Linked DNA regions of Collimonas fungivorans. The protein of the gene in region 1 interacts with the protein of each later gene in a pairwise test. Links are inferred from orthologs where the notes say so. Each region holds a gene or a part of one and is shown on either strand. Other genes may lie near its edges.

Region 1 (3,626 bases):
GGCCAGCGGCTGGTGCTGCCGCCGCAGCGTGGCGCGCACCCGCGCCAGCAGTTCGCCGACGCCGAACGGCTTGCTCAGGTAATCGTCGGCGCCGGCATCGAGCGCCTTGATCTTGTCGGTTTCATTGACCCGCGCCGACAGCACGATGATCGGCACACGCGACCATTTCCTGACATCCAGGATGAAATCGATGCCATCGCCATCCGGCAGGCCGAGATCGAGGATCACCAGGTTCGGCTTGCGGGTGCCGCAATCGATCAGGCCGCGCTGCATGGTGGCCGCTTCGAAAATCTGCCAGCCCTCATCCTCGAGGGCGGCGCGTACAAAACGCCGGATCTGAGGTTCGTCTTCGACCAGCAGTGCTATGGGTGTAGGTTGTATCGTCATGCGTTCTCCGTATCGTCACCGGCGCTCGGTTCGTGTTCTTCCAGGTCCGGCATGCTGGGCGGCGCACCGAGCGGAATGGTGAAGATGAATTCGGCGCCGCTTTCGCCGCGATGGCCGCTGCGGGCATGGATGCTGCCGCCATGGGCTTCCACGATTGCCCGGCAGATGGCCAATCCGAGTCCGACGCCGGGTTTGGCCGATTCGCGCTCGCCGCGCGTGAATTTTTCAAATATCGTATCTTCCATGCCGCTCGGCAGCCCCGGTCCATCATCGGCGATGGTCACCGTCAGGAAACGTGCATTGGCTACGGCTGCTAAAACAATGTGGGAGCCGGGCGGCGTGTATTTGGCGGCATTCTCCAGCAAATTGCACAGCACGCGTTCGATCAGCACCGCATCGAAATGGACCAGCGGCAACTCGTGCGCCACCCTTATCTCGACCTGGTGTCCGTGCAGCGCTGAACCGCTGGCGCGCAATGCACTGCCGACCACTTCCTCGAATGGCTGCCATTGCAAATTCAGCTTGACCTCTCCGCTCTGGATACGCGCCATGTCCAGCAGGTTGGTCACCAGCGCGCTCATGCGCAGCATTTCGCTGTGCAGTGCGCTGGCCAGCACTTGCTGGTTCTGCTGCAATGGCGGCTTCGACAGCACCAGCGACTCGGACAAGCCGATCAAGGCGGTCAGCGGCGTGCGCAAATCGTGCGACAGCGCCGACAGCAGGGAGTTGCGCAAACGCTCCGACTCCATCCTCACCAGAGCGTCTTGCGCCACTTCGACATAGTGCACGCGCTCCAGCGCAATCGCGGTCAGGGTGGCGAAGGTATACAACTGTTGCTGCTGCTCCGGGATCAGGATCCAGCGCCGGTTATGCGGCAAGATCACCAGCACGCCCCGGGTGCGCATCGGCGCCACCAAAGGCAGATAGAGATAATTACTGGCTGGCAGGGTATCGGTGCCGATGCCTGCGCTGCTGGCATTGTCGAAAGCCCACTGGGCGATACCCATGTCGAGCGTGGCGGCGACATTGGCCACATCGTCCGGTATCGCCGCCGGCAAGTTCAGCCGGCCGGCATCGTCAGGTATCAGCAGCAAGGTCTTGGCCTGGAAACTGTGCTGCAAGAACTGTCCGCTGGTCTCGAAGATCTGTTCTGTCTGCAGCACTCCCGACAAGGCGCGGGCAAATTCGAACAAGGCGCGCGAGCGCGCTTCGCGGTCCGAGGCGATCCGCGCCTGGTAGCGCAGCCCGGAGGTCAGGTGGCTAATGGTCAGGCCGACCGCCAGCATCACGCCGAAGGTCACCAGGTACTGGAAATCGCTGACGGCAAACGAAAAGCGCGGCGGCACAAAAAAGAAATCGAAGGAAGCGATGCTCAACAGCGCGACAAAAATCGCCGGTCCGCGGCCATAACGGATAGCGATCAGGACTTCCGCCAGCAGATATAACATGACGATGTTGGCCAGGTCGAAAAACGGCAGTATCGGCGTCGCCAGTAAAGTCACCAGCACGCATACCGCCAGCGCCCAGGCATAACCCCACCATTCGACCCGGTTCTGCATCGGCAAGTGGCGCGGCAGGATGCCGCCGGCGCCCTCCTCGGCTTTTTCCGCAGTGCCGGCCGAGCTTGCGCCGATGGCGATCAGGTCGATATCGCGGGCATGGGCCGCGATCCGCGCGGAATGGCTGGCTTGCCAGGGAAAGCGGCGCTGGCTGCGGCCGATGATGATCTTCGAGAAATTGTGGCTGCGTGCATAACTGGCCACAACCTCGGCTACTTCGCTGCCGGCCAGTACAGCAGTGGTCGCGCCCAGGTCCTGCGCCAGCTTGAGCGTCTTCAGGATGCGCTCGCGCTTGGCGGAAGGCAGGCGCTGCAGTTTCGGCGTCTCGACATACACCGCATGCCATTCGGCATTGAGCTGGGTCGCCAGCCGTGCGGTGCTGCGGATGACATGTTCCGCGCTGGGCGACGGGCCAACGCAGGCCAGCAGGGCGGCGTCGGTCTGCCACACCGCGCCTATCGACTTCTCGATCCGGTAGGCCTGGACATCGCCCTGCAAGCGATCCGCGGTGCGGCGCAAAGCCAGTTCGCGCAGTGCGATCAGGTTGCCTTTGCGGAAAAAATTGCGCGAGGCGCGTTCCGCCTGCGGCAGCTTGTAGACCTTGCCTAGTTTCAGCCGGTTCAGCAATTCGTCGGCCGGCAGGTCCACCAGCACCACTTCATCGGCAGCGTCGAATACGGTGTCCGGCAATGTTTCCGCGACCCGGATGCCGGTGATGCCGCCCACCACATCGTTCAGGCTTTCCAGATGCTGGACATTGAGCGTGGTGAATACATCGATGCCGGCATTCAGCAACTCTTCCACGTCTTGCCAGCGCTTCGGATGGCGTGAGCCGGCTGCATTGGAATGCGCCAGTTCATCGACCAGTATCAACGATGGCTTGCGCCGCAAGGCAGCGTCGAGGTCGAATTCCGGCAGCTGCTTGTCGCGATAAGCGACCTGCTTCATGGGCAGCAGTTCCAGCCCGTTCAGCAACGCAGCGGTTTCAGCGCGGCCGTGGCTTTCGATCACTCCCGCCAAGACGTCGCGCCCCTCGCCATGCAACTTGTGTGCGGCGCTGAGCATGGCGTAGGTTTTGCCGACGCCGGCCGAAGCGCCGAAATAGATGCGCAGCTTGCCGCGCCCGGCCAGGCTCTCCTGCACCTGCAGCCGCGCCAGCAAAGCATCCGGATCCGGACGCAGATCGTCGTTTGAATAGGGTGAGGACACTGATTGCCTTGTGAAAGCCATCGATAAGACGGTTAGATAAAATCGTAGCGCTAATTGTAGATGGAATCCAGTTATCGCTACGATATACCGAAATCCGCATGAATTCCTTGCCCGTATCGGGGCTGATACCGGGGCCGATACCGGGACCGCAACGGCAAACAGGCCGGAAGACTCTGCGCCTTCCGACCCGTACTATTGAAACCGTCGGTCAGCAATCCTTAGAATATCTTGGCCGCCGATACTACCAGCGCGGTTTTCCCCAGGTTCTTGCGATCTGGCCCCGGGCCTACATAGTTGTTGGTATCGGTGCCGATCACGGCCACACTGGCGGACAGGAAACCGAAATCCTTGGTCAGGCCGACTTTCCAGTCGTTATAACTGGAAGCCGAGTTGTTTTTGACGGTTTGATGGCCGGCATGCAAATTGACCGTATAACCGTTGCTGACATCGATATTGGCGCCGATATCCAGG
Region 2 (3,287 bases), 840 kb from region 1 along the record:
ATTCTGGCCGGGGCGCAGGCGGTGCGACAGCGGATGGCTGCGGCGGGTCTCGGAGAAGCGGGCGATCAGCGATTCGGTCTGGGCGGTCAGGAAGAATACCTTGACGTCGTGCCCTTCGGCTTTCAATTGCTGGATATCGGAGGGCAGGCCGGCCAGCGAATCGGCGCTGCGGGCGTCGGTGGCTACCGCCAGCATTTGCGCGCCTTCATCGAGGCGGGTGGCGACCAGGCCGCGCAGCAGGATAGGCGGCAGGTTGTCGACGCAAAAATAACCCGCATCTTCGAGCACGCGAAGAGCGACCGATTTGCCGGAACCGGAAATGCCGGTGATGAGGATAATACGCATTAGCGAATGATACCGTAAGTCGGGGTTTTTATCGGAAGCCCGGCAAACGGATGTCAGAGATCGCTGTCGCTGTCCATCGCAATACGCTGGCGGGCGATGAAATCCTTGAGCGTGTCGATGCCGCGCAACTGCAGGATGGTGTTGCGCACCGCGGCTTCCAGCAGCACCGCGATATTGCGGCCGGCGGCTACCGGGATGATGACTTTGCGGATCGCCAGGCCCAGCACTTCCTGGGTGTGGGCGTCGAGCGGCAGGCGCTCGTAGTTTTCTTCCAGCGTGGCGCGCCGCACCAGGTGCACGATCAGCTTGAGGCGCATTTTGCGGCGCACCGCGGTTTCGCCGAAGATGGTCTTGATGTCGAGCAGGCCCAGGCCGCGCACTTCCAGCAGGTTTTGCAGCAGGTGCGGGCAGCGGCCCTCGATCATGTTGGGCGCGATGCGGGCAAACTCGACCGCATCGTCGGCCACCAGGCCGTGGCTGCGCGAGATCAGTTCCAGCCCGAGTTCGCTTTTGCCGAGCCCGGATTCGCCGGTGATCAGCACGCCGACTCCCAGCACATCCATGAACACGCCGTGCATGGTGATCCGTTGCGCCAGTTTTTTCGACAGGTAGACACGCAGGTAATCGATCACCTGCGCGGCCGGCAGCGGCGTCGAAAACAGCGGAATGTTCTTTTCATCGCAGATTTCGAGGATGTCCGGCGGCGTCGCCAGTCCTTGCGCGATGATGAAGGCCGGCGGCGCGCCGGCCACCAGTTCAGCGGTCTGGTAGACCCGCGAAGTGGCCGAGAGGCGCTGGTAGTATTCGGTTTCCTGGTGGCCGAAGACCTGGATCCGGCCCGGATGGATCAGGTTCAGGTGGCCTACCTGGTCGGCGGCCGAAGCCGCATCGCCGGAAATCAGCCGCTCGCCGCCGGGAAAACCGGCAAACCAGCCCAGCTGCAGCGATTCGCGGTTTTCGTCGTACAGCTGCTGAATCGAGAGGGGCGTGGAAACTGGCATGGTCGGCGTCTGACGTGGTTGGTGGGTTAGATCGCCCGGAGGGCGACTCAGACAGGATGATGTCTTATTCTAAATTATGTCGCATTTTCCGTGCCCATGGGCTGCCAGGCCACAATGTGCGCGTGCACCGATGCCGGATCGGGATCGCTGCTGAGGAGGGCGCGGAAGGCGTCGCTGGAAAACATCTCGGCGATTTCCGACAGGATTTCCAGGTGCTGCTGGGTGACGTTGTCAGGAATCAGCAGGAATACCAGCAACCTGACAGGTTCGCCGTCCGGCGATTCAAACGGAATCGGTTCGGCCAGGCGCACAAAGGCAGCCAGCGGCGCTTTCAACCCTTTGACACGGCCATGCGGCACGGCGACGCCGTGGCCGAGACCGGTGGAACCCAGGCGTTCGCGCGCAAACAGGTTGTCGGAGACGGTAGAGCGGGCAATGCCGCAATTGTTTTCGAAGAGTAAACCGGCTTGTTCGAAGGCGCGTTTTTTACTGGAGACTTCCAGATCCAGCGCTACATTTTGTGCAGGCAGGATTTTTGCAAGATTAGTCATAATACAAATTGGTATGCGGCACAATACGGGTGGTTGTGTCTAAGTCATAGTAAGCCACCACTAATATAGCCGCAGCATTTCGGAAACATGCCAATTTCGGGTCTGAACGCTGCTGGCCGCCTAGCGCGGCCGCAACTGTTATGGCTGTTATGACAGCGTCTCCCCGATTTTGGCCCAAGTCAGCGTAGCCCGGGCTACGGTCTTAATGGCACCCAACCCGGATTATAGACTTGATTCAGGTCAACAACACCAACTTGCGGTCATGGTCTTGCCTGGACCGGATTACGCCTTTTACTTAACTTCGAAGCGTGCAAATATCAGCCAGACATCGCCGTTGCCTTTATTCTGCGACAGGCGAGGCACGTAAGATCCCATCAATTTGGCCCCCTTGACGCCCAGTGATACCACCGGCAGGGCTATCGGGAACGGGAAGCCGCCGAAATAATCCTGGCGGCTCATCAGCATGGCGGTGTAGCCGGCGCCGACTTCGACCGGGGTCTTGGGCACGTTCCAGATCCATTCATAGGCATAACCGGCCATGATTTGCGGCTTGCGGTGAGAGTCGCGGATGGCGAACAGGTATAGCGATTCGTCATTGCCGTCGGCGTTGCGGATGGTGCGGCCGCCGCCCAGGCCCCAGGCTTTTTCATTCAGCTCCCGGAGCTTTTCTTCGGTATAAGTACGGCGGCCATGGTAGGCGTAGCCCGACAGATACACTTCCATATCGCCATTGTTGGCGATATTACTCAGCCGGTCCTGGGTTTGGGTGAGGGTTTTGCTGAACCAGCCGGTGGTGTCCGGGGTTTCCTGCGCCTGGACTGGGGCAGCCATGGCGACCAGTGCGGTCATGCAGGTGAGCAATGCGATCCGCTTGAGCGCGGAAAAACGATAAAAAGTTGTCATAAACAAAAGAATCCTTTACGGCGAGGTCGTACGGTAGACGTTGATCCCCTGGACGTCAATATTCCCGACCCAATTATTGTTATTTAGTTATTAAAATGCTGTCTTTTTGCTACGCTTTGTAGCTAATCGTAAAATCTGTAGCAAATCGTAAGTTATTGCCTTGCCTGGCGCCAATTCAACGGTGGCTGCGATGTGGAGAAATTGCTGCGCCAAGGATTGATGTCGAGACCACCGCGCCGCGTATAGCGCGCATATACAGACAGCTTTTGTGGCCGACAGTTGCGCATCAGGTCCATAAAAATGCGTTCCACGCATTGTTCGTGGAATTCATTGTGGTCGCGGAAGCTGATCAGGTACTTGAGCAGGCTTTCCTGGTCGATGGCGGCGCCGACATAATGGATCTGCACGCTGCCCCAATCCGGCTGGCCGGTCACCAGGCAATTCGATTTCAGCAGGTGCGAGACCAAGGTCTCTTCCACCACAACCT

The links.
Region 2: the proteins of kdpD (region 1) and CFter6_RS04025 interact in binary tests that used the Escherichia coli proteins (3 or more experiments, as listed by UniProt). The link is inferred for Collimonas fungivorans from one-to-one orthologs.

Annotation. Positions count from the first base shown.
Region 1 is NZ_CP013232.1:1,773,417-1,777,042, reverse strand. Bases 184-3,489 are described here. They hold kdpD (two-component system sensor histidine kinase KdpD), read right to left. Parts: upstream 3,156-3,489; coding sequence 384-3,155; downstream 184-383. Other genes in these bases: CFter6_RS07600 (TorF family putative porin), read right to left, coding at 3,374-3,489; kdpE (two-component system response regulator KdpE), read right to left, coding at 184-387. In the rest of the region: more of kdpE, read right to left, coding at 1-183; more of CFter6_RS07600, read right to left, coding at 3,490-3,626. UniProt on the Escherichia coli protein: Member of the two-component regulatory system KdpD/KdpE involved in the regulation of the kdp operon. KdpD may function as a membrane-associated protein kinase that phosphorylates KdpE in response to environmental signals.
Region 2 is NZ_CP013232.1:936,746-940,032, forward strand. What follows is about bases 160-3,126. They hold CFter6_RS04025 (PTS sugar transporter subunit IIA), read right to left. Parts: upstream 1,898-3,126; coding sequence 1,421-1,897; downstream 160-1,420. Other genes in these bases: rapZ (RNase adapter RapZ), read right to left, coding at 160-345; hprK (HPr(Ser) kinase/phosphatase), read right to left, coding at 399-1,346; CFter6_RS04030 (hypothetical protein), read right to left, coding at 2,189-2,800; queF (NADPH-dependent 7-cyano-7-deazaguanine reductase QueF), read right to left, coding at 2,953-3,126. In the rest of the region: more of rapZ, read right to left, coding at 1-159; more of queF, read right to left, coding at 3,127-3,287. UniProt on the Escherichia coli protein: Seems to have a role in regulating nitrogen assimilation.